Regions from separate parts of the Candidatus Pelagibacter sp. uisw_138 genome, predicted to be linked through region 2. Evidence: riboswitches for the same ligand, from Rfam matches in the RefSeq annotation. Region 2 holds a riboswitch; the other holds the start of a gene.

Region 1 (16,111 bases), 460 kb from region 2:
TAGCATTAATAAAGAATAAATAAAAATGTATACTTTTGTTTTTTCAATACCATCTGTTAAAGGTAACATTGGAATTTTTGCTTTTTTATAATCATCAGCTTTATATAAGCTCAATGCCCAAAAATGTGAAGGCGTCCAAATAAAAATTATTAAAAATAAAGCTAATGGCTCTAAACTGATTGTATTAGTTGCTATAGTCCACCCGATAACAGGTGGTAATGCACCAGCAGCTCCACCAATAACAATGTTTTGTGGTGTTTTTCTTTTTAGCCATATTGTGTAGACAAAAAGATAAAAAAATATTGTAAATAATAACAAAGATGCTGATAGAAAATTTGAAAAATAATTTAATGCTACAACTGAAATAACTGAAAGCAACACTCCAAAAGTAAGTGCTTGGTTTCTATTAATTTTACCAGTGGGAATTGGTCTTAAGCATGTTCTTGTCATGAGTGCATCTAAATCTGATTCGTACCACATATTTAGACATCCAGCCGCTCCCGCACCTAAAGCAACTAAAGTTATGCCTATCATAGCATTAATAATGCCTATATTTGAATTGGAAGTTAAAAGGCCAACGGCGCATGTAAATATAACAAGAGACATTACTCTTGGTTTCATCAATAGATATAAAGATTTAATTAATTCATTAAAATCTAGTGAGACAGTTTTTTTTCTAATCATTTTGGTTAAACGATTATCAGATATGATGTGCCTATTCTACATTTAATAAAATAAACACTAAAATTGATACCATTCCAATAATAAGAATATGATTTCCTAAATCAAAAATTCCAATTTTTTTATTTTTTTTATCAATAAATCTTCTAGTAAGAGACATATTGTCATATGGATTAATTGTAATTGCGGGGCCTTTGTCTTTTTGCTTCTCTAATTTTAATTGAGTACCAAACCATGTTGCGTAAATAAAAAGTAAAAAAAATATTATCACTCCAGCGAGTACAGTAAAACCAGTCATATAAATTACCCTCCTATAAAAAAATATAATAATCTTGTAAAAACAGTGTATTTTGCTTCTGCCGCCATAAGCCCAATAAAACAAGCTATTGCTGTCATTGGCCACAAAAGAACATTAACTAGGGCATATCGCTCCCAAAATAAATGCATAAAGAAAGCCATTATTAGGCCTGCTTTAAGAAACATAAATATTAAAATTAAGGTCCACCTTAATAACCCTTGAAATGCAAACCAGTCAACCATGTAAGAAAAAAAACTAAGTACAAATAATAATCCCCAAATCCATAAGTAGATTCCTATCTTATGTGTTGAAGCAACTGTTTCTTTGTTTTCTATCTCATCCATAATCTAGTTTACCATAAATAAAAGAAGGCAAATATAAATACCCATACTAAATCAACAAAATGCCAATAAAGTCCTAAGATTTCTATTGCTACATAGTCTGATTTCATTGAAGTAAAAAACCCTCTTTTGCCTTTATCAAAATCACCTCTAAAAACCTTTCTTGCATAAATAAATAGAAATATCACTCCAATCGATACATGCGTTCCATGAAAACCAGTGATCATAAAAAAGAAAGACCCAAATTGTTTGGCTCCAAATGGATTTTCCCATGGTCTAACACCTTCGTGTATTAACTTAGACCATTCAAATACCTGCATACCAACAAAAGTAAGACCACCTATAGCTGTAGCTAATATTAGCCAGCCACACATTTTTCTATTTTTTTCATATCCATATTTAACCGCAAGTGCCATGGTTCCACTGCTTGTGATTAAAACAAATGTCATAATTGCAATTAATAATAATGGAACAGGTACACCATTGACATGTAATGAAAAAACTTCACTTGTATTTGGCCAATCTACTACCGTAGAAGCTCTTCCCTTCATGTATGAAATTAAAAAACAACTAAATATAAAAGTGTCGCTAAGTAGAAAAATCCACATCATAACTTTACCCCACTGAACACCTTTAAAGGCAGTTTGATCTGATCCCATATCCTGAGACATGCCTTTAAAACCTCCAGGTAAATTATTTAATGAATTATCTGACATTAAAATTGATTAAGTTTTTTCAACCTCCGCACTTATAACTTCACTTGGTGGGGTTGTTTGAGTTATATAATCTTCTTTTGCTCCAGGCACATTGAAGTCATAAGGCCATCTATGAATAACGGGCAATTTTTCTCCCCAGTTACCATGTGCTGGTGGCACTTCTGGAGTTAGCCACTCTAAAGAATTTGCTTTCCAAGGATTTTTTCCAGCTGGTTTTCCAATACTCAAACTTACTACTATATTGTAAATAAATATAAGCTGTGAGAAACCAACAATTAAAGCTGCTACAGTTATAAATTCATTCATTCCTATTGCAGAAGTCACATAAGGACTGTCATACATTTCAAAATACCTTCTTGGTACTCCGATAAAACCCAGATAATGCATGGGAAAATAAATGGAATAAGCCCCTAAAAAAGTGAACCAAAAATGCCACTTACCTAATTTTTCACTTAACATTCTTCCTGTAACTAAGGGAAACCAATGATAAACAGCTCCCATGATTACCATAAGCGGGGCAATTCCCATCACCATATGAAAATGGGCTATTACAAAATACGTGTCAGATAATGGAATATCTACAGCAACGTTGCCTAAAAAAATTCCAGTAATTCCCCCATTTACAAAGGTCACAATAAAACCTAAGCAAAAAAGCATTACAGTATTCATTCTTATGTTGGCTCTAAATAGTGTGATTATCCAGTTATAAACTTTCAATGCAGTTGGTACTGCAATGATAAGAGTAGTTGTTGCAAAGAAAAACCCAAACCAAGGATTCATTCCACTAACATACATATGGTGGGCCCAAACAAAGAAACTTAAAGCACCAATACCAACGATAGCCCAAACCATCATTCGGTATCCAAATATATTTTTTCTAGCATGAACTGATATTAAGTCTGAAACTATTCCAAAAGCAGGAAGAGCTACGATATAAACTTCAGGGTGTCCAAAAAACCAAAATAAATGCTGGAAAAGAACTGGACTTCCACCACCATAACTTAATACTTCTCCTGCTTGAAGAATTGTTGGCATAAAGAAACTAGTTCCAAGCATCTTGTCTAAAGTCATCATAATGCAGCTAACCAATAAAGCTGGAAAAGCTAACATTGCTAAAGCAGTTGCTGTAAAAATTCCCCAAATAGTCAATGGCATCCTCATCAAAGTCATGCCTCTAGTACGTGCTTGTAAAATAGTAATTATGTAATTTAATCCACCCATAGTAAATCCAATTACAAATAAAGATAAAGAAACTAGCATCAAAATAATTCCCATATTTGATCCTGGAGTACCTGGTAAAATTGCTTGAGGTGGATAAAGTGTCCAGCCCGCTCCAGTTGGTCCACCCGGAACAAAGAAGCTAGCCATGAGAACACAAACTGCAATAAAGAACATCCAGAAACTGACCATGTTTACATATGGGAAAACCATATCTCTTGCACCAACCATTAAAGGAATTAAATAATTCCCAAAACCTCCTAAAAATAATGCGGTTAAAAAATAAACCACCATTATCATTCCATGCATAGTTACAAATTGATAATAGTGTTCGGCAGTAATGAATGGAACTAATTCTGGAAAACCTAATTGCAAACGCATTAGCCATGAAAGTACCAAACCAACAATTCCCGTAAATACTGCGGTAAGAAAATATTGCACTCCAATAACTTTTGCATCCTGACAAAAAATCCACTTCGTAATAAAGCTATGACCGTGATATAAATCTTGCTCTGGAAGCTCTGCAGGTCTTACATAGTCAATATCTTTTGACGAACCAGAAGAGCCTGAAGTAGTTTCTGAAGACTGTGCTTTAATTGGTATATTTTTTTGGTTATATTCGTCTGACATATATTTTTAATTCTTATTTTTTGCAATTATTGTTAATTTTAATTTATCGTTATTTTGTTTTGCTATTAAATCTGAAAAAGTTTCTTGTTCTTTAATCCAGTTGTCATAATTGCCTTCACTTTGAACTATAACTTTTGCTCTCATAGCATAGTGACCTACCCCACAGTATTCGGCACATAAAACCTCATACTCACCTAGTTTATTTGGTTCAAACCAGTAATAAGTAATTATTCCAGGAATAGCATCCATCTTTGCTCTAAATTGAGGCACATAAAAATTATGTAAAACATCAAGTGATCTTAATAAAATTTTTACCGGCCTATTTGTTTTTAGGTGAAGTACATCGTCTTGAATTAAAATATCATCTTTTCCATTTGGATCATCCAAGTTTATTCCAAAAGGATTGTCATCACTAATTTTTGCTACATGAGCAGTGCCTAATATTCCATCTTCACCAGGTAATCTATATTGCCATCCCCATTGCCACGCATTCACCTCGACATGCAATGCATTTTTAGGAGTATTAATATAATTATTATAAACAATAAGTCCTGGTGCCAAAAGAGCTATCACTCCTATAGTGGTTGCAATAGTTAATATTTTTTCTAGTTTATGATCCTCTGGTTTGTATTCAACTTTACGACCTTCTTTATAAGAAAACTTAAGAACGCAATAAACCATGAACAAACAAACTAAAACAAATACTCCTCCACCAATCCAAAATGTTAAATTAATTGTATCATCCATTGCCCCCCAGTTTGAAGCTATGTCTGTCCACCACCATGGAGTATATATATGGAACAAAACCGAACCAACAATTACCCCTAAAAATATAATTCCCGGGTGCATATTTGTCTCTCTCTTAGATAACAGTAATTGAAATAAATTTCCGAATCCATAGAAAAATATATTAATAAATGAGTAAATAAGGCTTTATACTGAATTAAATTATGCTTGATAAATTTAGTCTCTTTGTAGTTGTGCTGGTTTTAGTTTTTTGCTTTTATCTTGTAATTTCTCTGGGAGCAGGAGTTTTTTCAAAAAAAGAAAGGAAACCTGAAATACAAAAATATTTAAAATCTGTTAATATTTTATTAATTTTTGTAATTGTTATTGGGGCCATTTTAACGTTGTTTCTTTAAAGCATTTAAGCAAGTAGTGCTCGACACCAAGCAATAACTGTATCATTAAAAACATACATAATTAAAAAAAATACACACCAAACAATTAATAAAAAAGCCCAATAAAGAGATAGTGCATCTATACTTTTTTGTTCTTTTATAATTTCTTCTTTTTTAAGTTTATTAACTTTGGAAAAAACTTTCCCCCAAAAAAATAATCCTCCTAAAAGATGTAAACCATGAAGTGCAGTAAAAATATAAAACGATGAAAAATAATTATTTGTAGAAACATAGTTTCCATTTTTCATTAATTGAAACCAAAAAAGGATCTGCCCAAATAAAAAAGCATAGCTTAAAAAGCCAACTATAAGCAAATTCTTTTTAATTTTTTCAAAATTATTTTTTTTTAAATCATTTGTGATTTTATTAAAAAAATAAGCAACATATAATAAAACTAAAGTATTTAACCATAATAAATTAGGTTTCAATAGATACTCTGTATCTTGAGTCACTGGAATGCTATAAAGGTATCCTGTAACAACTAAAGTAAATAATACTGTGCTCACACCAAAGATAACAATAACGGCTGATGTCTGCAACGATATATCAAAAGTTTTACCTTGATGATGGTTATCACTTTCCATCTGTTCTTTTTCCCAAGGCTTATCAGACAATGTTCCAAAAAGTTTTTTAATAAATTTAGACATAATTATAATATATAATATATTAATTCATAAAATATGAAATTAAAGACCTCAATAACTATACTGGGTGGCTGTTTGTTAATTTTTTTATTTATTATGTTGCCTATTGTATTATCGATACAAGAAAAGAAAGAAGATATTGTAGCCTCATATACTGGATCTGCATTTACTTTAACAGATGTAAATAATGAGCCCATAACAGAAAAATCTTTTCAAGGACCGTTAACTGCAATTTTTTTTGGTTTTACAAATTGTCCCGACATATGTCCAATGACACTATCTAATCTAGATCAGGTTATCGAAAAATTAGATGATAGTGAGAAAAAAAATTTGAAAGTTTTTTTTGTAAGTATTGATCCTGAAAGAGACAATCCTCAAATAATTAAGGATTACTTGAATTCATTTAAAAGTAAGATCTATGGAATAACTGGAGATCCACAAAAAGTATTTTTGCTTTCAAAATCTTGGGGTGTTTTAAGTGAAAAAATCTTTAATGAAGACGGTGGTTATTTAATTAATCATAGTTCTTCAATACTTTTATTAGATAAAGGAAAGTATATTGATCGAATTAGTCATCATGAAAATTTGGACAATATTTTTAAAATAATTAAGAGTTATTTGTAAGCTTGTAAAAATTAATATGTATTTTTTCTCACATATAAATAAAATAAAAAAATTGACAGTGCTAAAGAAAACCAAGTAATAGCATACTTTTTGTGGCTATTTGAAATATTTACAGTAATAATTTTTGGTTTTGGTAATTCTAAATTATTATTTAAGTAAATTACAAATGGTGAAAATTTTTTATTTGTATATTGAAAAATATCATCCCTATCTAAAGTAAACCAGTAATTATCGTTAATATCATTAACAGGCTTAAACCTGTTAGCCTTAGATTGTTTTCTTAACGTTCCTAAAATAGTTTTATGATCAAAAATATCAATTTCTTTAGTATTTTTTTTATCAAAAGGTATCCATCCTCTATTTAATAAAAAGTTTTTATTATTAATTATAATTGGATTAACAACATTAAATCCCGGTGCACCTTTTTCGTTTAAACTATACAAATAAATTTGTTTATCAAAATCTATAACCCCTGAAGTTTTGATTTTTAGATAGTCCTCAGGAACATTGGTCATTAAATCAACAGGTTCTTTCTCCAAAGAAACATCAATTTTATTTAATAATTCATTTTTCCAATCTAATCTTACTAGTTGCCAGCTACCTAATGCTATAAATATAGATATAAAAAAGAATACAAAAATTGAAAATAAAAGTTTATTTCTCAAGGTAAACTATTAACTTCCCCAAACATAGATTGAAGCAAATAGGAATAGCCATACTACATCAACAAAATGCCAGTACCACGCAGCAGCCTCAAAGCCGAAAAACTCATCTTTTTTATAATGACCAGTCTTGCCTCTCCACCAACATACAGCTAAAAATATAGTTCCTACAACAACGTGAAACCCATGAAAACCTGTTGCCATATAAAACACAGCACCATAAATATTTCCTGAAAAATCAAAACTTGCATGATAGTATTCATAAATCTGCAATAAAGAAAAGCTAAAACCTAAAGCAACTGTCATTGCCAAACCTTGCACAAAACTTTCTCTATCACCTTCTTCTAAGGCATGATGCGCCCAGGTAACTGTTGTTCCTGATAATAGTAGAATTAATGTATTTATCAATGGAATATCCCAAGGGTCAAATGTTATAATATCTACTGGAGGCCAAACATTGCCCATGAGTTCTGTAGGAAATAAACTTGCATTAAAATAAGCCCAAAACCACGCAACAAAAAACATTACTTCGGAGGCGATAAAAAGAGTCATTCCATATCTTAAATGAATTTTAACAACAGGTGTATGATGATCGTGGTCAACCGACTCTATTATTACATCCCTAAACCACATGTATACTCCATAAAATAAAAGAGCAAAACCTAAGTACATTCCCCAGGAAACTTCACTATGCAAATAATAGACAGTCCCTATTGCTAAAAATAAGCTAGAAAATGATACATAAATAGGCCAAGGACTTGGATCTACTAAGTGATAATCGTGTTTTTTTTCTGCTGACATTTTTATAATTTTGATTGGTTATAGTAATCTGATGAAAAGAAAGTATAGGACATAGTTACATCTTTAATATTTTTAGTGTTTGGGTCGTTTACCATTTCTGGATCTAAATAAAAAGTCATTATATATGTTGCTTTTTCTCCTGCTTTTAGCTCTTGCTTTTCAAAGCAAAAACAGCCTAATTTACTATAATATTTACCAAAAGATGAGGGAGATACATTAAAAGCAGCCACACCATAAGTTGTTTCATCGCCATAATTCTCTACTTGAAATTCGATTCGATTCACTTGACCTATATTCACATCCATAACATTTTTTTTTACTTTAAAATTCCAGGGTAGTTTGTTTACATTTGTATCAAAGCGAACACTTACTTTTTGATCTAAAACTATATCTGGTGCCTCTTTTGATATTTGCGTAGTTCCACCGAACCCAGTCGCTCTACAGAATATGTCATATAAAGGTACCGCAGCAAATGAAAGGCCAAGCATGATAAAAAAGATTCCAGCTAAAATTATAGGAGTGAGCGTTTTTTTTTGGATCATAATTGTCTGTCAAAAACTCCCACATTATAGAGAGTAAAAAAAAATAGGAATATCATGAAGGCTATTATTCCAAACGCAGTAAAGATGTTTTTTTTTTTAGTTTTTTTGTCAAGTGTCAGCATAATAATATCTTATTTGTTAAAAATAATTTTCTTAAAATTTAATGAGTATTAGATTTTTCAGTATCTTGATCATCCACAAACTTCGGCAACTCATCAAAGGTATGGAAATTTGGTGGTGATGGTATGGTCCATTCTAAAGTTGTGGCACCTTCACCCCAAGGGTTTTGAGCTGCAGCTTTTTTCTTAGAAAAAGAATAAATTAAGTTAACAAAAAATACTAATAAACCACCAACTGCTATGTATGAACCAACTGATGAAACGTAATTCCATCCCGCAAATGCATCTGGGTAATCAGCATATCTTCTTGGCATTCCCGCTAAACCTAAAAAATGTTGAGGGAAAAATACCAAGTTAACTCCAATAAATGTTAACCAAAAATGTATTTTTCCTAAGGTTTCAGAATATTCATAACCAGACATTTTACCAAACCAATAATAAAATCCAGCAAAGATTGCGAATACTGCTCCTAAAGATAATACATAATGAAAGTGAGCAACCACATAATAAGTATCATGCATTGCAGTATCAACACCTGCATTTGCAAGCACAACGCCTGTTACTCCACCAACTGTAAATAAAAATATAAATCCTAATGCCCATAGCATTGGAGTTTTAAATGAAATTGATCCACCCCACATTGTTGCAATCCATGAAAATATTTTAATACCTGTTGGTACTGCAATAATCATTGTTGCTGCTATAAAATAAGCTTTAGTATCAGTGCTTAAACCAACCGTATACATGTGGTGAGCCCAAACAACAAAACCTACAACACCAATTGAAACCATTGCGTAAGCCATTCCCAAATATCCAAATACTGGTTTTTTAGAAAATGTTGAAACAATATGACTGATCATTCCAAAGCCAGGAAGTATCAAAATATAAACTTCTGGATGACCAAAGAACCAAAATAAATGCTGGTACAAAACAGGATCTCCACCTGTTTGAGCATCAAAAAATGCTGTTCCAAAATTTCTATCCGTTAAAAGCATTGTAATTGCACCAGCTAAAACTGGAAGTGATAACAACAATAAGAATGCTGTAACTAGAACAGACCAAGCAAATAAAGGCATTTTGTGCAAAGTCATACCTGGTGTTCTCATATTCAAAATTGTTGTAATAAAGTTAACTGCTCCTAAAATTGAAGAAGCTCCAGCTAAGTGCAAACTTAAAATAGCAAAATCCATTGCAGGTCCTGGCTGTCCAGCTTTAGAAGATAAAGGCGGATATAAAGTCCATCCTCCGCCGACACCTTGTTGACCTGGAGGGCCATCTACAAAAATTGAAAGTAGTAATAAAATAAATGAAGCTGGTAATAACCAAAATGAAATATTATTCATTCTAGGAAAGGCCATATCAGGTGCACCAATCATAATTGGCACAAACCAATTACCAAAACCACCAATCATTGCAGGCATTACCATGAAGAAAATCATTATTAATCCATGACCAGTAACCAACACATTATATAAGTGATAATTTCCACCTAAAATTCCATCGCCAGGATGCATTAATTCAATTCTCATTAATACTGAAAAAGCTGTTCCAATAATTCCTGCAAAAATTGCAAAAATTAAATACATTGTTCCAATATCTTTATGGTTAGTTGAATAAGCCCAACGCTTCCAACCTGTTGGTGTGTGATGATTGTCGTGTGATGCTGTTTGTGTATACATTTTTATTTACTCGCTAGTTTTTTATATTCATTTTCTGTAATTGGTTCTTTTGCAAATTTCATTTTAGCTTCTGCTAACCATATTGCATATTCTTCATCTGTTACAACTCTCACTGTGATTGGCATAAAAGCATGTTGTATTCCACATAACTCAGAGCATTGACCATAATATGTTCCTACTTTTTCAGCTTTAAACCAAGTTTCATTTATTCTTCCTGGAACCGCATCTCTTTTAACTCCAAAAGATGGTAATGCCCAAGCGTGTAAGACATCGTTTGCAGTAATTAAAACCTTAACCACCTTATTAACTGGCACAACAACTTCGTGATCAACGGTTAGTAATCTTGGTTGGTTTTCTTTTAACTCATCTTCTTTAATCATGTACGATTCAAAAATAATATTTTCGTCCGGATATTCGTATCCCCAGTACCACTGATATCCAACAGCTTTGATTGTTACATCGACTTTTGGGATCGTATCTTGCTTGTATAAAAGTTTAAATGATGGGATCGCCATCACGATTAAAATTAAACACGGAATTAATGTCCACAAAACTTCTACTGCAACATTATGAGTAGTTTTTGATGGAACTGGATTTTTTGACTCTCTAAATCTTATGCAGGTATAAATCATAAGAAATAAAACAAAGACAGTGATAGCAATAATTATTGGAAGTAGAATATTATTATGAAAACTAACGATATCTCTCATTCCATCAGAGGCTGGGTTTTGAAATCCTAGTTGCCATTCTTTAGGTTGATCGGCTAATGCACCTGTTGAGTAGATAGTTGCTAAAATTGTAAGTAAAAACTTGTTCATTTACAACAGTATATAAAGTGCTTTCATAAAATTTACACTTTAGATTTTGCGACAAAATCACACTTTAGCTTTTAAAAACCATCAATTAATCAAATAACTAACAATAGATAGAGCTGAAATTACTGCAGTCTCTGATCTTAATATATTTTCATTTATTTTAATTGGCTGAACGTGCTTAAATGTAAGAATCTCCCCTCTTTCTTCCTCTGAAAAATCTCCTTCTGGACCAATAATAACACAAGTTGGATTACTAATTAGCTTTTCTAAATCTAATTTTTTATTTTGAGAATTTAAATCGGTAAATATTAAATCCATTTTTTCATTACTTAAAAAATCTTTTAATGGTTGAGGATCTTCAATAGATGGAACATTAATACGATTGGACTGTTCGGCAGCTTCTATAATTACTTTTTCTAATCTTTCTTTGTTAATTTTTCTTACAATTGTTCTGTCAAATATTATTGGTAAAAATTTTGTAACACCGAGCTCTGTTGCTTTTTGAATCATAAAATTAAAATAATTTGATTTAATAGGTGAAAAAGCTAACCACAATTCTTTTACATTTTCTTTTTGTCTTAATTGTTTTGTAATATTAACTTCAACTATACTTTTTGAAATATTTAAAATTTTTGCTTCCCACTCTCCACTGCTATTAAATAAAGAGAAGACTTCATCAACTTTAACTCTCATCACTTTATTTACATAGTGAGATTGTGATTTATCAAGTTTTGCAGTTAAATTAAGTGATAAACTTTCTTTAAAAAATAATCTAATATTGCTCATTAATGTTAAGTTAATTTATGAAAAATATTAAAGCAATAATTTTTGATGCATATGGCACTTTATTTGATGTCAATTCTGCTGCAGAAAAATGCAAAGATAAAATTGGTGATAAATGGGAAGGCTTTGCTAATTACTGGCGAACTACTCAATTAGAGTACACTTGGCTTAGAAGTCTAATGAATAGACACAAAGACTTTTGGCAAGTGACCGAAGATAGCTTAGATAAATCAATGAAGGCATTTGAAATTGATATTTCAATGAAAAGTGAATTATTAAATCTTTATAAGGTACTCTCACCTTTTCCTGAAGTGCCAGAAGTTTTAAAAAAACTTAAAGAAAAAAACTATAAATTAGGTATCCTTTCAAATGGTACACCTTCTCTTCTTAATGAATTGGTGAAGAGTAATGATCTAGATAATATATTTGATGATATTTTTTCAATTGAAGAAGTTGGCATTTATAAACCAGACTCAAAAGTTTATGACATGCCAATTAAAAAATACAAAATACAAAAAGAAGAAGTTGCATTTTTAAGTGCTAATACTTGGGATGTTTCTGGTGGTGGAAATTATGGTTACAGTTCTATTTGGGTTAATAGAAATAATAATATTTTTGATAACCTTGATTACAAACCTAAAAATGAAATAAAAAATTTAGAACAATTAAACAATCTTATTAAGGCCTCATGAGATAGCATGAGACCTTAACTAATATAATTTAAGCAACGCTTGCTCTTTGTTCAGTTTGCTCTTTATTAACAAAAGTGCTCGAAGCAACCTTTTGAAATAATTTAATAGGAACTCCTTTTGATAAAATGTCTAAAACTGGACAATGTGTATTTACAGTATCAATCAATTTATCTATCTCAGCTTTTGGTGATGAAGATTTAATATCAACAGTACCTGAGATGTGTTGAAAGCCAGGTCTAGTGTTTTTATTTAAAGCTAAAAAACCTTGAAGATCAAGCGTACCTATCAAATTAACACTGACACTATCAATATTAATACCAGCTGCTGTAGCAAAAGCTTTATACGTTATCTCCTGACACGTTGCTAAAGCTGCTAATATTAACTCTACTGGACTGGGTCCTTCGTCTTTTCCACCAAAACTTTTGGGTTCATCCACTATCAATTTATGTTCTCTGAGGGTAACCACAGATTGAAGCCCTTCCTTAAGAATTGAGTTGCTTTCATATTGGACCACAGCATTTTTTGGATTAGCTATAAAATCCTTCTGTAGATTACTTATTGTTTCTTTTAGATTATTACTCATTTTTTTATCTCCTGTTTTAGTGCTTCGACATATGTCAGGCGCACAATTTAGTTAAATGCCCTCCTTAATTTATTTACGCTTTATCTCCGTATTCAGTCATATGTTTTGAAATTCTTTTATTTTTTCCATACATAAAATGATTTTCCATGTTCTCTCTGTATTTACTTGCTGGAACTTTTAATCCAATCGACTCAGCAACTTCCCTAATCAACATTGGATTTGCTCCACAACAAACTCCTAAATAATTCACTCCTAATGCATAAGCATCTTTTGCAAATTTACCTATTTCATATCTATTGCAGAAGTGTGGATCTAATGCCGTTGGAAACGTTCTTCCATGTGGTGATGGACAAGCACAATTACTTCTGTCTGGCAGATTAAAAAATGTTGGAAAGTCTTCACTGGTTCTGTAAGGAATAGGCAAGGCTCCAACATGACATTTAACTGCTTCTCTAATTTCTTTTAAAAAGGGAAACATTGTAGCTGGCCCTCTAAAACAATTTAAACCAACAACATCGGCTCCACGTTGTTCAAGCTCTTTACAAGTATCAACAACAGATTTTCCATCTCTCATTTTATTTTCACCCATTGGAGAAATTGTTAGAACTGTTGGTAAACCTGTTTTTTTCATTACCTCTAAAGCTTTGTAAGCCTCTTCAGCATAATAAAAAGTTTCACCAATCAACATATCAGCCCCTTCCTCAACAGCCCAACCAACCATCTCTGTAAACATTCCTTCAACTGCTTTTTGAGATTGAGGGTCATTATGTTTCCAAATATTTGAATTTGAAATATTACCTGCCATTAAATTTGGTTTAGACCCCTTAGGTGTGTCTAGTGCTACTTTTTTAGCAATTTTTAGTGCTGAACGGTTTAAAGGTTCAAGAAGTTCTTCTTTACCAATAACACGCATTTTTTCTCTGTGTCCATTATAAGTAAAAGCTTCAACAATATCTGAACCTGCATGTTGAAATTCTCTATGCAAATTCTCTAATACCTCAGGATGGTCCAATGAAACCATTGGCACAAATTCTCCTGATGCCATGTACCCACGTCTTTCAATTTCAAATAAAAAACCTTCAGCACAAATTACAGGACCTTGATCTAATCTTTCTGTTAATTTATTTTTTGTCATTTTTTTTCTCCAAATTATTGGAGAAAAGAAACTGAAAAACGTTAAACAAGAGGGTTGTAAATTTAAACAATCTCTTTTCTCCTTTTTAGTGCTTAAGCAAATGCTGGGTGCACAATATGGTTCAAATACCCGGTTTAGATTTGAAAAATTTCCAAAAAAACCACCTACTAAAGCGGTAGTTGAAACGTCGCTTTAGCAGGAATTTATAAAGCGCTCTGCAATTTAACTTAAATCAGCACTAACTAATTTTAATCATATTTTAGAACTAAAGGATACTTAAATTTTTACCGTATTTTTAAGGCTATCTAATTCTATTTTCTACAAAATTCTTATTTAGCTTTACTGAAATAGTTCGAGTATTTCTTTTATTCCACTCTGAAAAAGATCTTAAGATAGGCATAACCGAAAAGCCAAATTCAGTAAGTGAATACTCAACTTTTGGGGGCATTATTCGAATAACATTTCTATTAATTATTCCATCTCCCTCTAACTCCTTAAGCTGCTTGGATAACATTTGTTGTGTAATGGTTTTCAATCCTTTTTTAAGTTCACCAAATCTAATTTTTTTACTTTGCAGTAAACTAAACAAAATTCTAATTTTCCATTTACCTCCAAGAAAATAAACAGCTCTTTCAGCTGGACAATCTATTAAGTTTTTCATGGTATGTTTTTATATACTAGTATGATTATTTTGCGTTATTGCATTATTAATAACAAGGCACTATGTACAAGTCAAACAAATTGAAAGGATAAATATGAATAATGGAGAAAGAGCAGGCGAAAGTGCAATCGCTGTTGAAGTTGAAAAAGATAAATCTTATTATTGGTGTTCATGTGGAAAAAGTGCAAAGCAGCCTTTTTGTGATGGATCACATAAAGGTACAGATTTTACACCTCTGGCATACACGGCTGAAGAAACTAAAAAAATGTTTTTTTGTGCTTGTAAACAAACTAACAATCAACCATTTTGTGATGGATCACATAATAAAAAATAAAGGATAAAATGCAAAATTTAAATAATAAAGTTAATAATTTTTTTTCAAACATAGATGGATTAGCCTCTTTATTTTTTAGATTTGGAATAGGGATAGCTTTTATAATTCATGGCTTAGGTAAATTTCCTTTACCCCCTCAAGGATTAATTGATTATTTTAACTTATCACCTGCACTAGCATCAACTGTTGCTATATCTGAGTTGTTGACTGGATTGGTATTAATAATAAGTGGTTTTATTAAAAATCCTTTTGGAAATATACTCACAAGACTATCGGGACTAAACATAACTATCTTAATGATAACTATACTGATCTTTGCTCACAAAGACTGGTTCTTCACAACAAAACTATTTACCAGTGAACAAATATTTCTTTTAATTGGTGGAGTTTATTTTTTAATTAAAGGTAATCGAACGTAAATATGAGCCAAATCGAAGTAGAAAAAATAATAGAACCAGTTGCAGCATCAGATGGTGCTGGTGTTAAATTAAAAAGAAGTATTGGCACTCACCTTATTGATTACCACGATCCTTTTTTAATGTTGGATGAATTTGGTTCTGAAAATAAAGATGATTACATTGGTGGTTTCCCTCCTCACCCTCATAGAGGAATTGAAACAGTAACTTATATGTTAAGTGGTGAATTTGAACATGAGGATAGCACTGGTGCTAAAGGTAGAATGTCTTCAGGGGATGTTCAGTGGATGAAAACTGGTGGTGGAATAATTCATTCAGAAATGCCTGCAATGACCGAAGGTAAGCTGCATGGGTTTCAATTGTGGGTAAATATGCCAGCAAAATTAAAAATGAACAAACCTGAATACATTTATATTGATGCAGATAAAATGAGCACTCATAAAGACGATGATAAAACTGTCAAAGTGATTGCTGGAAAGTTTGAAAATGCAGAAGGACCTGTTAAGGGCCATAACGTTGAACCCGTTTACTTTGATGTAGAGATTGAAGAAGGTAA
Region 2 (16,111 bases):
GTGGAGAAGAAAATAGAGTTCATCTAGTAGCATGTGTTTTAGATTATAACTTTAATTAGATTGAAAAAAATTTTTTTATCATCAGATCACGCTGGTTATAAGTTAAAGGAATTAATTAAACTTCATTTAGATAAAAAAAAAATTAATTATACAGACTTAGGCCCATACAATAGTGATAGAGTTGATTATCCTGATTATGCTCATAAAGTTGCAAAAAAAGTTAGAACTAATAACAATCATACCGGTATATTAGTTTGTGGCTCTGGGATGGGAATGAATATTGCTGCAAATAGACATAAAAATATACGTGCAGCTCAATGTTTTAATTTAAAATCTACTAAATTATCAAGATTGCATAACGATGCAAATATCATTACATTAGGATCTAGACTGCTTACTAAAAAAAATGCTTTAAATTGTGTTAGTGTTTTTTTAAATACAAAGTTTGAAGGTGGAAGACACGCAAAAAGAATTAAGAAAATTTAATTATGTCTAGTGAAAAAAACTATTTAAACGAAAACTATAAAAGCTTTTTTGAAGATAGCTTATCTGTAACTGATCCAGAATTATATAAAGCAATAAGTGATGAATTAAAAAGACAACAACAGCATATAGAATTAATTGCTTCTGAGAATATTGTTTCACAAGCTGTTCTAGAGGCACAAGGTTCTATTTTAACAAATAAATATGCAGAAGGATATCCTGGAAAAAGATACTACAATGGATGTGAGCATGTTGATGTTGCTGAAAACTTAGCTATTGAAAGATTAAAAAAATTATTTGATTGTAAATTTGCAAACGCTCAGCCACATTCTGGAGCTCAAGCGAATGGAGCTGTATTTTTAGCACTATTAAATCCTGGTGATACTTTTATGGGGATGAGCTTAAATTCTGGTGGTCATATTACGCATGGATTAAAAATTTCAATGTCAGGTAAATGGTTCAATCCAATAGGGTATGATGTTGATAAAGAATCGGAACTTATCGATTATGATAATGTTGAAAAACTTGCATTAGAACACAAACCAAAACTTATAATTTGCGGGGGCAGTGCTTACTCTAGAGTAATTGATTTTAAAAGATTTAGAGATATTGCTGACAAAGTAGGTGCATATTTAATGGTAGATATGGCACACTTTTCAGGTTTAGTTGCTGGTAAAGGTTACCCAAATCCATGCGAACATGCACACGTAGTAACTTCAACAACTCATAAAGTTTTTAGAAGTGCTAGAGGTGGAATTATTTTAACTAATCATGAAGACTTAGCAAAAAAATTTAACACAGCAGTATTTCCTGGTTATCAAGGTGGACCGTTGATGCACGTCATTGCAGCAAAGGCGGCTGGTTTTTTAGAAGCATTAAGACCAGATTTTAAAGATTATATTAAATCAGTTTTAGCTAATGCTAAAATTTTATCAGAGACCCTTAAGAGTAATGGCTTTAAGATTTATTCTGGTGGAACAGATACACACTTAATGTTAGTTGATCTAAGACCTTTTAATGTTAAAGGTAATTTAGCAGCCGAAAGCCTTTCTAATGCTAATATTACCTGTAATAAAAATGGAATACCTTTCGATTCAGAAAAGCCGATGATTACTTCTGGTATAAGATTGGGAACTCAAGCCGCTACAACTAGAGGTTTTGGATTAAAAGAATTCGAAAAAGTAGGTGAATTAATAACTAAAGTTGTAAAAGGTTTGTCTGATAACCCTGAAGACAATAGTAAAATTGAAGAAGAAGTTAGAAATGAAGTTACAGAGCTTACCTCTCACTTCCCAATATATAAAAATTTAAAATAATGATTTGTTCGATTTGTAAAAAAGGTGAAACATCAGTCGTAGACTCTAGACCTACAGAAGATGGTACTGCCATAAGAAGAAGAAGACTTTGTGTATGTGGAGCCAGATTTACAACTTTTGAAAGAGTTCAATTTAGAGAAATAATGGTTATTAAAAAGAATGGAAGAAAATCATCTTTTGACAGAGATAAGCTTTCAAAATCAATTTACATAGCATTAAAGAAAAGACCGATTGATACTGAAACAGCAGAAAAGTTTATTAGCAGGACTTCAAGAGCATTAGAGGAACTTGGCCAAAGTGAAATTTCATCAAATACGATTGGCACAATGGTTATGGAAGGTTTGAAAGATCTTGATCCAGTCGCGTACGTTAGATTTGCATCTGTATATCGAAATTTTAGAGAAGAAAAAGACTTTGTGCAATTCGTGGACAAATTAGATGTCTACAAAAAAAGATAAATTTTCAAAAAAAGATAAAACTTTTATGGAGCTTGCCTTAAATTTGGCTAAAGCACGACATGGACTAACTGGTGTTAACCCTTCCGTTGGATGTGTAATTGTTAAAAATAATGAAATACTTTCAATTGGTCAAACAGGTTTTGATGGCACACCTCATGCTGAATTTAATGCAATTAAAAATTCAAATGAAAACCTAGAAGATGCAAAAATGTATGTAACTCTTGAACCCTGTAGTCATTATGGAAAAACCCCACCGTGCACAAATATTATAATTAAAAATAAAATTAAAGAAGTTGTGTATGCGGTAGAAGATACTGATAAAAAAGTTAAAGGTAAAACTTTAAAAATTCTTCAATCCAAAGATATTTTAGTAAAAAAAAATTTACTTAAAAATGAAATTAATAAATTTTATATACCTTATTTCTTTAATAGAAAAAATAACCTTCCTTACGTTACTGGTAAAATTGCAATATCTAAAAATAATTTAATATATAGTAAAGATACAAAAAGAATTTCAGATATTCATACCGATAAATTTACACATTTTCTTAGATATAAAAATGATTCAATAATGACTTCTTCCAAAACTCTAAAAAAAGACAACCCAAAACTTAACTGTAGACTAGAAGGTTTGAATAAATTTTCTCCTAAAAGAATAATTTTAGACAGAAATCTAGAAACTAAAAAAAATTCGTATATTTTTAAAACAGCAAATAAAAACAATACTATAATTTTTTATCATAATGCCAAAACTAAAGAAAAATTAATGTTTAAAAAGAAAAGTATAACTTTAATCAAAGGTAAATTAATTAAAAATAGCTTTGATATTAAGTCAATTTTAAAAAAACTCTATGTCCTTGGCTGCAGAAATTTATTAGTTGAAGGAGGAAATGATCTTTCCAAACACATTGTTAAAAAAAGATTATTTAATGAGTTTTATCTATACAAATGTGCAAAAAGTCTTTCAAAGTTGGTTAACTATAAAGAGTTTAATTTTCTTAATGAATTAAAGAAAAATTATAAAAATAAATTAAAAATTAATAAAAAATTAGGCAAAGACTTAATTACACTTTACAAATAATATTATGTTTAATGGAATAATTTTCAACCAAGGCTTAATCACTAAATTTGAAAAAAGATCAAAGGGTATTAATATTTTTGTAAAAGCTAATTTAAAATTAACACGCAAAGATTTAGGTGTATCAGTTGCTTGTGACGGTGTTTGCTTAACATTAATTGATATTAAAAATAAAATAATGGAATTTTATCTTTCAGATGAAACTATACAAAGATCAAAGTTTAAATTCTTAAAAATTAATGATAAAATTAACCTTGAACTTCCTTTAAAATTTGGTCAAAAAATATCAGGCCACATTTGCCAAGGTCACATTGATGCAGTAGGTAAAATTCAGAGCATTAAGAAGATTGATAAATCATATTTATTTGATTTTGAGCTTGTTAAAAAAGAAAGAGCAAACTTAATTGAAAAAGCTTCTATTTGTATCAATGGAATTTCATTAACAATTTCTAAAGTAACTAAAAAGGGTTTTCAAATATGGGTAATACCACACACATTTAATCTCACCAATTTATCATCCCTAAAGAAAAATAGTCTCATTAATATAGAGATAGATATCTTATCTAAATACGTTAGAAATTATTTTAATGAAAAAAAATAGTTTTACTCCAATAGAAAACATAATTGCCATTGCGAAGAGAGGTGGCATGTTTATTTTGGTTGATGATGAAAAAAGAGAAAATGAAGGAGACTTAATAATATCAACAACAGACTCAAGTGCCAAAAATATTAATTTTATGGCCAAATATGGTCGTGGATTAATTTGTCTAGCACTAGATAGCGTACAGGCAAAACGGTTAAATTTATCCTTAATGTCACCAATAAATCAATCAAGGAATAAAACTGCTTTTACAATTTCTATCGAAGCAAAAAAAGGAATTACAACTGGGATTTCAGCAAAAGATAGAGCTAAGACAATTAAAATTGCATCAAAGAAAAATGTAAATAAAAAAGATATTGTTTCGCCTGGTCATGTTTTTCCAATCATTGCCAAAGATGGAGGTGTTTTAGTTAGAGCCGGTCATACAGAAGCATCTGTGGATATCTCGAAACTAGCTAAAAAAAATAATTCAGCAGTTATTTGTGAAATAATGAATGAAGATGGTACAATGGCTAAGGGTCAAGATTTATTTAACTTTGCAAAAAAACATAATTTAAAGATTGGCAAGATAGAAGATCTTATTGCTTATCGTTTAAAAAAAGAAAAACTAATTAAACTCAAAAAACAATCTGATATCGAAGTTAAAAATCAGAAATATAAAATTAGAATTTATGAAAATCTTTTAGATGGATCTGAGCATTTTGCTCTAATTAAAGGAAATATTAAAAAAGGGATAGTACCAAGAGTTAGAGTAATTTCATCTAACGTAGTTCAAAATTATTTAATCAATCAGCAATTACCAAATTCATTTGATAAAACTTTAAATTATTTTAAGAAATTTAATAACTGTGTTTTAGTTTTTATAAAAGATACAAACTTAAAATCTGTTACACAAACACTCAAGGATTATAAGAACAAAGATTTTTATAAAAAAGGAAATGATAAACTAATAAGAAATTATGGTATTGGGGCTCAAATAATTAAAGATTTAAAGATTAAAAATATGATATTAATTACCAAATCTCTTAAAAAAGTTATTGGTTTAGAAGGTTATGATATAAAGATCACTAAACAGGAAATCATTTAATGAAAAAAAAAATCTTAATAGTTATTGCAGATTATTATAAGGACATTGCTAAGGGGTTACTTCTTAGTGCTAAAGAAGTATTACCAAAATCTAGTTTAATAAAAGTTATTAGTGTTCCAGGTGCTTTTGAAATACCAGTCACAATTTCAAAAAATATTAAGAAATATGATGCTTTTTTAGCACTTGGCTGCGTTATAAAGGGTGAGACACCACACTTTGATTTCATTTCTCATACTTCAACTGAAGCGATAATGAAACTATCTATAGAAAATAAAAAACCTATTGGTAACGGAATTATTACCTGTCTAAATATGCGTCAAGCTATAGCTAGGAAAAAAAAGGGGAGAGAGGCAGCTCAAGCTGTTATATCTGTCTTGTCTCAATAAATATGAGAACTCCATACAATCCCAATCAAAGTCCAAGAGTTATAATTATCCAAAAATTATATGGAAATTTTTTTAATGATGACACAGATTTAACTTTTCCTAAACATAGATTTAAAAAGTTTATTAAGGATGTAGTTTTAGGTACAATAGAAAGAGACGAAGTGATTAAAGAAGAGGTTAAAAAATATTTAAGTGAAGATATTCAACTAACTAATTTAGATAGAGTTTTTCAAATAATTGTTAAATCAGCTATATTCGAGTTTTTATATAAGCCAAAAGTATCTACAAAAATAATTATTAAAGAATATCTTGATGCATCAAATTTTTTTTTAGAAAACTCTCAAACAAAATACTTGAATGCTATACTGGATAAAATAGCTAAAAAAATAAGAACAACTAATGCATGAATTTGAATTAATAAAAAATTACTTTCAAAAACTTTCCGCAAAATCTCCTAGTGCCCTAAATTTAAATGATGATGTTTTTTTTGATAAAAAAAATAGATTAGTTGTTTCAGTTGACACATATACTGAAGGTAATCACTTTATAAATTTTAAAAAACCAGAATTAGTTATTAAAAAGATAATTAGATCGTCCATATCAGATCTTATTTGTAAAGGTGTTAAGCCAAAATATTATTTTATTTCGGGGTCAGGTAATAAAAAAAGTTTTTCTAAATCAAATTTATCAAAAATTAGCAAAGCACTTAACCAAGAACAAAATAAATATAAGATATTTTTAAGTGGTGGAGATACAGTTTTTTCAAATAAGTTAAGTTTTACAATTACCTCAATTGGTTTTGCTAATAATATTATCTATAGAAATAAAGCTAAAATTAATGATGATATTTATGTATCTGGCAATCTAGGTGATAGTTATTTGGGTTTATTAGTTTTAAAAAATAAAATTAAACTTAATCAACGATTAAAAAAATATTTTATTAACCAGTATTTTATGCCAAATATTCAATTACAATTAACAGAAAAAATTAAGAAATTTGCTAACACGTCAATTGATATCTCTGATGGATTATTAGGGGATCTTGATAAAATGATTAATAGTCAAAAATTATCATACAAACTTTTTTTAAAAGATATTCCAATTTCAGATAATCTTAAAAAAGTACTTGATTTTAAGAAACTATCTAAGATCAATTATATTTCTAATGGTGATGATTATCAGATTTTATTTACAGCCTCAAAAAACAAGATGGGAATCATAAAGAAAATAGCTTCTAATTGTAGAGTTAAGCTTACAAAAATTGGCTCAATCCAAAGCTATGTTGAAAAATCATCCATTATTGGTGGCAAAAATCTTAAAATATCCCTTAAAAACATAGGTTATTTTCATAAGTTTTAGCAAGTTAAATATTGCCTTTTATTGCTTTTTTTGTATTGTCCGGACTTTAAATAATAAAATTTTAACAACCAAACAACTAAAAAGGCATCATGAACTCACTTATAGAAACAATATTACTTTACACCATAGCAGCAGGATCACTTGCAATCGTTTATGGGTTTTTTACTGGTTTAAATATTCTTAATCTAAGTGCTGGAAATGCAAAAATGCAAGAAATTGCATCTGCAATTCAGATTGGAGCTAAAGCTTATTTAACAAGACAATATAAAACGATAGCCGTGGTTGGAGTTGTTGTTTTAGTTATCATTTGTGCAGTGTTTAGCCCTTTAGTTGGTCTTGGTTATTTTATTGGTGCAACACTTTCTGGAATAGCTGGATATGTCGGAATGTTAGTTTCGGTTCAAGCTAATGTTAGAACTGCTGAAGCTTCGAGAAAAGGTTTAGCAAGTGGTCTTGCCGTAGCTTTTAAATCAGGTGCTGTCACAGGAATGCTTGTTGCTGGTTTAGCTTTATTAGCTATAGCTGTTTATTATTATATTTTATTAAGAATGGGCGTTGATGACAGAGAAGTAGTTAATGCATTAGTTGCCTTAGGTTTTGGTGCTTCATTAATATCAATTTTTGCTAGATTAGGTGGTGGAATTTTTACTAAAGGTGCTGATGTTGGTGCTGACTTAGTTGGTAAAGTTGAAGCTGGAATACCTGAGGATGATCCTAGAAACCCCGCGGTTATAGCAGATAACGTTGGAGACAATGTTGGTGACTGTGCTGGAATGGCGGCAGATTTATTTGAAACTTATGCTGTAACTATTGTTGCAACAATGGTTTTATCTTCAATATTTTTTGTAGGTGATATGAATATGATGATCTACCCTTTAACAATTGGTGGAGCCTGTATTTTAACTTCAATTTTAGGAACTTTCTTTGTTAAACTAGGAAGAAGCAAGAATGTTATGAATGCTTTATATAAAGGATTTGTTGTCTCTGCCGTTTCTTCATTGGTAATTTTATACCCTGTAACTGATTATGTAATTGGTTTTGCGAGCGAATATACTGTGAATGGTAAAAGTTTTACTGGTATGAACTTATATTATTGTGGAATAATTGGTTTAGTTATTACTGGTTTATTAATTTGGATAACAGAATACTACACTGGAACAGAATACAGACCAGTGAGAAGTATTGCAAAATCTTCAACAACAGGACATGGAACAAATGTTATTCAAGGATTAGCTGTTTCTATGGAAGCTACAGCAATACCTGCATTAATTATTGTTGCTGGGATTTTAGCTACAAACTCAATTGCTGGTCTTTATGGTATTGCAATATCTGTTACTACAATGTTAGCTTTAGCTGGAATGGTTGTTGCTCTTGACGCTTATGGTCCTGTAACTGATAATGCTGGTGGTATTGCTGAAATGGCTAAATTACCTAATAATGTGAGAAAGACCACAGATGCATTGGATGCAGTAGGTAACACAACTAAAGCTGTTACCAAAGGTTACGCAATTGGTTCAGCTGGTTTAGGTGCATTAGTTTTATTTGCAGCTTACGTTGAAGATATTAAACATTTTTCTGGAACAGCAGGATCTAAATTAGAGGGAATAGTTGTAACCTTTGACTTAACTAATCCTTATGTTGTTGTCGGTTTATTAATTGGTGGAATGCTTCCATATTTATTTGGATCAATGGGTATGCAAGCTGTAGGCAGAGCAGGTGGAGCAGTAGTTGTAGAGGTTAGAAGGCAATTTAAAAAGTTCCCAGGAATTATGAAAGGCACTCAAAAACCAGATTATGCTAAACTTGTTGATTTATTAACTCAAGCTGCAATTAAAGAGATGGTAATACCATCTTTACTTCCAGTTCTATCACCAATAGTTCTGTATTTTGTAATTCTACCTATCGGTGGTCAAGCTGAAGCGTTAGCTGCTGTTGGTGCAATGTTATTGGGTGTAATTATAACAGGTTTATTTGTAGCTGTTTCAATGACAGCGGGTGGTGGTGCATGGGATAATGCAAAAAAGTATATTGAAGATGGAAATCACGGTGGAAAAGGTTCTGAAGCACATAAAGCTGCAGTTACAGGTGACACTGTTGGAGACCCGTACAAAGATACTGCTGGTCCTGCTGTAAACCCAATGATTAAGATTACTAATATTGTAGCTTTATTATTGTTGGCTGTAATTGCTGGATAAAAGATTAAGTTTATCTTTTTCTTTTACCTAAAGGGTCATTAATTTTCTGTCTCATACTAGATAGAAAGTCGTATACAAATGTATTTTTCTTGTATTGATTTTTTGTAGTTTGTTCTACAAATTTCAATTCTTGCATATTAGTGAGGTCTAGAAATTCTTTTGTTTCTAGAATACCCATATTATTGATCTCTAATAATAGAACGTTATTAACTATAATTCTTTCACTACCAAATTTTGTAAGAGATGAATTGTCAGTTTTTCTTTCAATATAAATCCATAAATCATTGTCAAAAGTACTTTTTGTTGATGGTGAACCTAATAATTCTAAAATATCATTTTTATTTGACTGATTAACAGTAAGTTTTTCATGTTTTTTATTTAAAAATTGCACACCGTGGTGCTTTACAACCTTTTTTAAAGTACAAGCTGAAATAAATAATGATATTATAATAAATATAAATAATTTTCTCATGGATAAAAACTACATAAATATTTACAACAATTTAGTTAAATTAACTAGAAATAAAGATTTGTATAAAGATTTTAAAAATCAAGATACTTTTTCTGATAGATTGATATTCTTTTTATTGCATTTTGCTTTCTTTTTGAAAGTTTATAGGGAAAATAATGATAAAAAAATACTCCAAGAAATTTATGATTTTACCTTCAGACAAGTCGAATTAAGCATCAGGGAAATTGGTTATGGTGACCAATCAATTAATAAAAAAATGAAAGACTACCTAAACTTATTCTATGGAATGATTGATAAAATTCATAGTTGGGATGAATTAGATATAGAATCTAGAAACTCCATTTTGGTAAATTTTTTAGATAATTCATCTAATATTGAGTATTTGGTTAAATATTTTGAAAATTATAGGTTAAATTTAAAAAATAATACTTTAAATTCTTATATAAAAGGTGTAGTTAAGCATTAATTTTATTATGGCTGTACCTAAACGAAAACAATCACCGTCAAGAACTGGAATGAGAAGAGCTCAGAATATGAAGTTCAAATCTACCAATATTGTTGAAGATAAAAAATCTGGAGAATACAGATTACCTCATCACTTAGATCTAAAGACTGGCATGTACAGAGGTAGACAAGTTTTAGACCCTAAGGAATAAAAGTCCAAAAAATTAAATGAGCAAAATAATAAAAATTGCAGTTGATGCAATGGGTGGAGATAACTCACCAAAAAAAATTATAGATGGAATTAATCATCACTATAAGAGTAATGCTAATACTTTTTATAAAATTTTTGGTGATAAGGAGAAAATCCAAAATCATATCAATGACCAGTTACCCTCATCTTCATTTGAAATAATTCATACTAAAGATATAGTTAAAGGAACTGATAGTCCTTTAGAGGGAGCCAAAAGAGGAAAAAACACCAGCATGTGGTTAGCCATACAAAGTGTAAAAGAAAAAGAATCCGATATAGTTATTTCTGCTGGTAATACAGGGGCGTTACTTGTCATTTCAAAACTTAACCTTAAGATGATTGAAAATATAGATAAACCAGCACTCTCAGCTTTATGGCCAAATAAAAATAACATGAGTGTTGTGTTAGATTTGGGGGCAAATATTGAATGTAGCCCAAAAAACTTAATTGACTTTACTATTATGGGATCTTCATTATTTAAATCTTTATATCCAGATGACACAGCAAAAGTTGCCTTATTAAATATTGGATCAGAAGAACTTAAAGGAAATGAAATAATAAAAGAAACTTATCAGCAACTTAATCAAAGAAATAATACTGGTTTTGAATTTAAAGGTTATATCGAAGGTAATCAGTTAATGAATGGTGATGTAAATGTTATTGTTGCAGATGGATTTACTGGAAATGTTGCTTTAAAAACAGCTGAGGGAACTGCAAACTTTATTACGAGTGAATTAAAGAAAGCTATGACAGGTAATATTATTGGTAAAATTTCATCTTTATTAAACATTTCAAATTTAAAAAAATTTAAAGCAAGACTAGATCCGAGACTTTATAACGGTGCAATTTTTATAGGCTTAGATTCTCCTGTTATTAAAAGTCATGGTGGAACAGATCATATAGGCTTTTCAAACTCTTTAAGTGTTTGTACTAGAATTGTTAGTGGTAATTTAATAGAAAAGATAAGAAACAACATCAGTTAATGCAAAGAACTAACTTAACAAAAAAAGACCTTATAAACTCAATTTATATGCAGATTGGTTTTTCAAAAAATATATCTGAAAATTTGATTGATGATTTTCTAATCACAATAGTAGAAAATTTAAAAAAAGAAAAAAAATTAAAGCTTTCAAAATTTGGTACTTTTTCTATAAGGGCCAAAAAAAGTAGAATTGGACGAAATCCTAAAACAAAAGAGCAAACAACCATATCTAATAGAGATGTTGTTTTATTTAAAGCTTCTAAGGAATTTAAAGATTTGGTAAATTCTAAGAATGATTCATAAAAATAATGATGCTTATAAATCAATAGGGGAGGTTGCTAAAATTCTTGATCTTGTAAATAAGAAAAAAGGAACTCTGAATACTCATACCATTCGTTTTTGGGAGAAGGAATTTAAGCAAATTAAGCCAAAGATTTTAAATGGTAATAGAAGATATTATAACAATGATACAATAGAGGTTTTGAAAAAAGTTAAATATCTCCTTAAAGATCAGGGAATGACAATTATTGGTGTTAAAAAAGTTCTTAATTCTGATAAATCATTAAAACTTGACGAATTACCAAATAATTCTATAAATGCTGATTATAGTATAATAAATAAACTTAAGAAATTTTCTGAATTAATAAAAAAAATAAAAAGCTTAAAATAATATGGCAAAAAAAACACACGTTAAAGTTAGATTAGTACCAGAGGCTAAACCAGATAGTCCATTTTTTTATTATGTTAAAAAACCTGCGGGTGGTGAAAAAGCTAAAGTTAAATTATCTGCTAAGAAATATAATCCTTCTACAAGAAAACATGAAATGTTTGTGGAAAAAAAATTACCTCCACACAGTAAATAATATTACTTTTTTCTAAAATTTCTTTTTTCGTAATCAATAAAAGACCAAATCATATTTTTCCATATTCTATTTGTAATTTTTGGGTCTATGTTGGTTTGTATTGATTTTTTTTTAATCTTTTTAAGAATAAAATTGATCCTTTTTTGATCAATTATTTCTTTCTTATGTATTTTTACTTTTAATACTTCATTAACTAGTGATGATCTTTTTTTGATTAATTTAAGTAAATCATTATCAAGTTTATCAAGCTTTAATCTTATCTGATTTAGTTTTATTTTATTAGTAGGCGACATTTATTCAATTGGTTATTAAGATAATTATTATAAGTATAATTTATGTTTGTAAATAGCGACAACTATATAAAATATTTAAAATTGTGGTTAATAACTTTATTTTCATTAATTGTTCTCATGGTAGTAGTTGGTGGTCTTACTAGATTAACGGACTCAGGTCTATCAATCACAGCTTGGGAGCTCTTTACTGGAATACTTCCTCCTTTGAATATTAATGAATGGAATTTTTATTTTTCAGAGTACAAAAAGATACCTGAATATCAAAATATTAATTACGGCATGTCTTTAGATGAGTTTAAAATAATTTTCTATTGGGAATACGCCCATAGATTATTAGCAAGATTTGTTGGCCTGTTCACATTGGTACCTTTACTTTTCTTTAGTCTATATTTTAAAAATATCCAACATTATTCAAATAAATATTATTGGATATTTTTTCTTGTGTGTCTTCAAGGATTCATAGGTTGGTATATGGTCTCTAGTGGATTAATTGAAAATAACGACGTTAGTCACTTTAGACTTAGCATTCATTTATCTTTAGCTTTATTCATTCTATGTTTAATTTTTTGGTATATTTTAGACATTTATAAAACTAAAAAATTTCACAAAAGAATTCCAAATTTACTTTTATTATTCATACTCAAGTTGATAGTTTTACAGATTGTATTGGGTGCTTTTTTATCGGGCTTAGATGGTGGTCTAATCTATAATTCGTGGCCTGATATGAACGGTAGCTTTTTCCCAAATGATATTGGTTATAACGATATAATTAATACTCAATTATTTAACAACCCATCAATTGTTCAATTTCTGCATAGAGTTACAGCATATTTACTTTTATTTTTTATTATTATCTTAAATTATCTCTATATAAAAAATAATTATGGAACTAAAAATATTATACTATTTGATATTGCAATATTGCTTCAGATCTTTTTGGGAATTATAACTTTACTATCTGGTGTAGAGATTAAATATGCATCACTACACCAGTTAGGTTCAATTTTTGTATTAACTACTTATCTTGCAATTATATATAAAAACTCTAACCAACAGCTTTAGCTTTATTAATGTCTTCAACATTATCTGTTCTTTTTAGAGCTTGTTCTAAATCTTCAATAATGTCGTCAATATGTTCAAGACCAATACACAGTCTTACATATCCTGGTGTTACACCTGAGGCTAAAAGTTCTTCTTCATTTAATTGACTGTGTGTTGTTGTTGCTGGATGAATTGCTAAACTTCTAGCATCACCAATATTTGCTACATGATAAAACATTTTTAAAGCTTCTATAAATTTTTTACCAGCTTCAATACCGCCCTTTAACTCGATACCAACTAAAGCACCATTTCCACCATTTAGGTATTTTTTAGCTCTATTTCCAATTTCACCCTTATATTGATTTGGATAAATAACTCTGGAAACTTCAGTATGTTTAACTAAATAGTCGACAACTTTTTCAGCATTTGAACAATGTTGTTTCATTCTTAAAGCTACTGTTTCAAGTCCTTGGATTAATCCAAATGCATTATCAGGAGATAATGCTGCACCCAAATCTCTTAATAAGACAACTCTAGCTCTAACTGCAAAAGAAACGTTCGCACCAGTTAACTCGGGTACTACTTTACCCCATACCGCACCAGCATAACTTGCATCAGGTTCATTAAATAGGGGCTGCCTTTTAGGATCTGCTGTCCAATCAAAATTACCACCATCGATTAAAGCTCCACCTACAACCGTACCATGTCCACCAATATATTTAGTAAGTGAATAAACAACTATAGCAGCACCGTGCTCTAAGGGCTTACATAGAACGGGAGAGGCGGTATTATCCATTATTAGTGGTATGTTATATTTTCTACCTATGTCAGATACTTCTTTAATAGGAAAAACTCTTAAGTACGGATTTGGTAAAGTTTCTCCATAAAATGCTCTAGTTTTATCATCTATGGCTTTTTCAAAGTTTTTAGGATCAGCAGGGTCTGCATACCTAACTTCAATACCAAGTTTACTTAAAGTATGCGTGAATAGCGAAATAGTACCTCCGTATAGATCTGTTGAACTCACAATATTATCACCGGCCTTTGCAACGTTTAAAATTGAAAAAGTTGATGCCGTTTGACCAGATGATACCGTTAAACAAGCTAAGCCCCCCTCTAATGCAGCAAGCCTTTTTTCTAGGGCATCATTAGTAGGATTCATTATTCTTGTATAAATGTTTCCAAACTCTTTAAGGGCAAACAAATTAGCAGCATGTTCAGTGCTATCAAATTGATAAGAGGTTGTTCTGTATATTGGTACAGCTACCGCTTTTGTTGTTGGATCACTTCTGTAATCACCACCATGTATGGCTATAGTCTCAGGGTTTTGTCTTTTTGTGCTCATCTTAATACTCCTTTTTTAGTACTTTTGCTTAATGCAAGGCGTACAATACAGTTCAAATGTGCCTACCGATAATGTATGTAAAAATCCTTTTTAGCATTAACTAGCCTGCAATAGGAACAAATCGGCTTAATCAAACTATCATTTAAGCATGATATTACAAGGAAAATATAAAATTGACATTATATCTAATAATAGTATTAATCCTCGCACAATGACAAAATTTCTAAAACAAAGTGAATTAACTAGCAACTGGTTTGAAATTGACGCAAAAAATGCTGTAGTCGGAAGACTTGCATCTATAATAGCCATGATTGTTAGAGGAAAAAACAAAACTACTTTTACACCTCATATGGATGACGGTGATTTTGTTGTAGTTAAAAATGTTGAGCAAGCAAAATTTACTGGAAAAAAATTTAAAGACAAAAAATATTACAGACATACTGGTCACCCTGGTGGAATTAAAGAAATTACTCCTGAAAAATTATTAGAAAAAAACAAACCTGATGAGACACTAAAATTAGCTATTAAAAGAATGTTACCTGGAGGAGTTCTTGGTAGAAAGCAGTTAACTAAAGTAAAAATTTATGCTGGTGAAGAGCACCCTCATGCAGCACAAAACCCTAAGCTTTTAGATCTAGGTAAATTAAACAGTAAAAATTTAATAAGAAATTAATATGGAAACAGCAGTTGCACCAACTAAAGTATCTACAAAAAAACCTAAAATTAAACTAGATTTTAAAGATAGTAAGTACGCAACTGGTAGAAGAAAAAAATCTATTGCAAAAATTTGGGTGAAAAAAGGTACTGGTAAAATTTATGTAAATGGCAGAACTATGGATGAATATTTCACTAGTGGAAGTCACAAAATGCAAATTACAAGACCATTTGAAATTATAAACCAAGCAACAGATTTTGATGTAAGATGTAGCGTTGCAGGTGGTGGTCACACAGGTCAAGCTGGTGCAATGGTTCATGGTATTGCTAAAGCATTAATCTTATTTGATTCAGAGAATAGAGCGGTACTTAAGACTGAAAAGCTAAATACCAGAGATTCTAGATCAGTTGAGAGAAAAAAACCTGGTCGTAAAAAAGCTAGAAGAAGCTTTCAATTCTCGAAAAGATAATTCTTTTTTAACACTAAACTGCTATAATATAAAAATGCCTAAGCTTAATGTTTTAGTTGCTGGATCTACTGGTTATATCGGTGTTCAATTAATTAAATTATTAGTTAAACACAGTGATATTAAGATTAAATATCTTTGTGGAAATTCCTCTGTTGGAAAAAAAATTTCTACTTATGAAAAATCACTAAATTCAAAGAAATTACCTAAAATTATTAGATACAATAAAGCACTTTTAAAAAACATAGATCTTGTTTTTACAGCTTTACCTAATGGCGAGGCGCAAGATATTTCAAATGATTTATTAAAACATAATGTATTAATTGATTTAGCTGCA

The links. Region 2 has a riboswitch for S-adenosylmethionine ahead of AC5YGC_RS03425 (PLP-dependent transferase). Riboswitches for the same ligand answer to the same signal wherever they lie in the genome.
Region 1: another riboswitch for S-adenosylmethionine. It lies ahead of AC5YGC_RS06045 (OsmC family protein); the one in region 2 lies ahead of AC5YGC_RS03425 (PLP-dependent transferase).

Annotation. Positions count from the first base shown of each region.
Region 1 is NZ_CM183453.2:1,109,582-1,125,692, forward strand. Features, by position in the region: gene cyoE (heme o synthase) at 1-684, opposite strand, end outside; gene AC5YGC_RS05975 (hypothetical protein) at 716-979, opposite strand; gene AC5YGC_RS05980 (cytochrome C oxidase subunit IV family protein) at 985-1,323, opposite strand; gene AC5YGC_RS05985 (cytochrome c oxidase subunit 3) at 1,332-2,036, opposite strand; gene AC5YGC_RS05990 (cytochrome c oxidase subunit I) at 2,046-3,884, opposite strand; gene AC5YGC_RS05995 (cytochrome c oxidase subunit II) at 3,891-4,733, opposite strand; gene AC5YGC_RS06000 (cytochrome c oxidase subunit 3) at 5,032-5,712, opposite strand; gene AC5YGC_RS06005 (SCO family protein) at 5,746-6,333, shown strand; gene AC5YGC_RS06010 (SURF1 family cytochrome oxidase biogenesis protein) at 6,345-6,998, opposite strand; gene AC5YGC_RS06015 (cytochrome c oxidase subunit 3) at 7,008-7,796, opposite strand; gene AC5YGC_RS06020 (cytochrome c oxidase assembly protein) at 7,799-8,335, opposite strand; gene ctaD (cytochrome c oxidase subunit I) at 8,499-10,136, opposite strand; gene coxB (cytochrome c oxidase subunit II) at 10,139-10,954, opposite strand; gene AC5YGC_RS06035 (RsmE family RNA methyltransferase) at 11,036-11,737, opposite strand; gene AC5YGC_RS06040 (haloacid dehalogenase type II) at 11,755-12,426, shown strand; gene AC5YGC_RS06045 (OsmC family protein) at 12,455-13,009, opposite strand; SAM riboswitch class V at 13,015-13,079, opposite strand; gene AC5YGC_RS06050 (homocysteine S-methyltransferase family protein) at 13,083-14,144, opposite strand; SAM riboswitch class V at 14,220-14,284, opposite strand; gene AC5YGC_RS06055 (winged helix-turn-helix transcriptional regulator) at 14,446-14,805, opposite strand; gene AC5YGC_RS06060 (CDGSH iron-sulfur domain-containing protein) at 14,900-15,139, shown strand; gene AC5YGC_RS06065 (DoxX family membrane protein) at 15,148-15,558, shown strand; gene AC5YGC_RS06070 (pirin family protein) at 15,561-16,111, shown strand, end outside.
Region 2 is NZ_CM183453.2:647,808-663,918, reverse strand. Features, by position in the region: gene AC5YGC_RS03525 (aspartyl/asparaginyl beta-hydroxylase domain-containing protein) at 1-59, shown strand, start outside; gene rpiB (ribose 5-phosphate isomerase B) at 61-486, shown strand; gene glyA (serine hydroxymethyltransferase) at 489-1,799, shown strand; gene nrdR (transcriptional regulator NrdR) at 1,799-2,257, shown strand; gene ribD (bifunctional diaminohydroxyphosphoribosylaminopyrimidine deaminase/5-amino-6-(5-phosphoribosylamino)uracil reductase RibD) at 2,238-3,338, shown strand; gene AC5YGC_RS03500 (riboflavin synthase) at 3,343-3,936, shown strand; gene ribB (3,4-dihydroxy-2-butanone-4-phosphate synthase) at 3,923-5,023, shown strand; gene ribH (6,7-dimethyl-8-ribityllumazine synthase) at 5,023-5,409, shown strand; gene AC5YGC_RS03485 (transcription antitermination factor NusB) at 5,412-5,816, shown strand; gene thiL (thiamine-phosphate kinase) at 5,809-6,768, shown strand; gene AC5YGC_RS03475 (sodium-translocating pyrophosphatase) at 6,858-8,963, shown strand; gene bamE (outer membrane protein assembly factor BamE domain-containing protein) at 8,974-9,435, opposite strand; gene AC5YGC_RS03465 (ubiquinol-cytochrome C chaperone family protein) at 9,434-9,901, shown strand; gene rpmF (50S ribosomal protein L32) at 9,909-10,091, shown strand; gene plsX (phosphate acyltransferase PlsX) at 10,108-11,112, shown strand; gene AC5YGC_RS03450 (HU family DNA-binding protein) at 11,112-11,414, shown strand; gene AC5YGC_RS03445 (MerR family transcriptional regulator) at 11,404-11,781, shown strand; gene AC5YGC_RS03440 (50S ribosomal protein L33) at 11,783-11,974, shown strand; gene AC5YGC_RS03435 (chorismate mutase) at 11,977-12,267, opposite strand; gene AC5YGC_RS03430 (COX15/CtaA family protein) at 12,310-13,329, shown strand; gene AC5YGC_RS03425 (PLP-dependent transferase) at 13,313-14,653, opposite strand; SAM riboswitch class V at 14,658-14,726, opposite strand; gene rplM (50S ribosomal protein L13) at 14,865-15,326, shown strand; gene rpsI (30S ribosomal protein S9) at 15,328-15,777, shown strand; gene argC (N-acetyl-gamma-glutamyl-phosphate reductase) at 15,812-16,111, shown strand, end outside.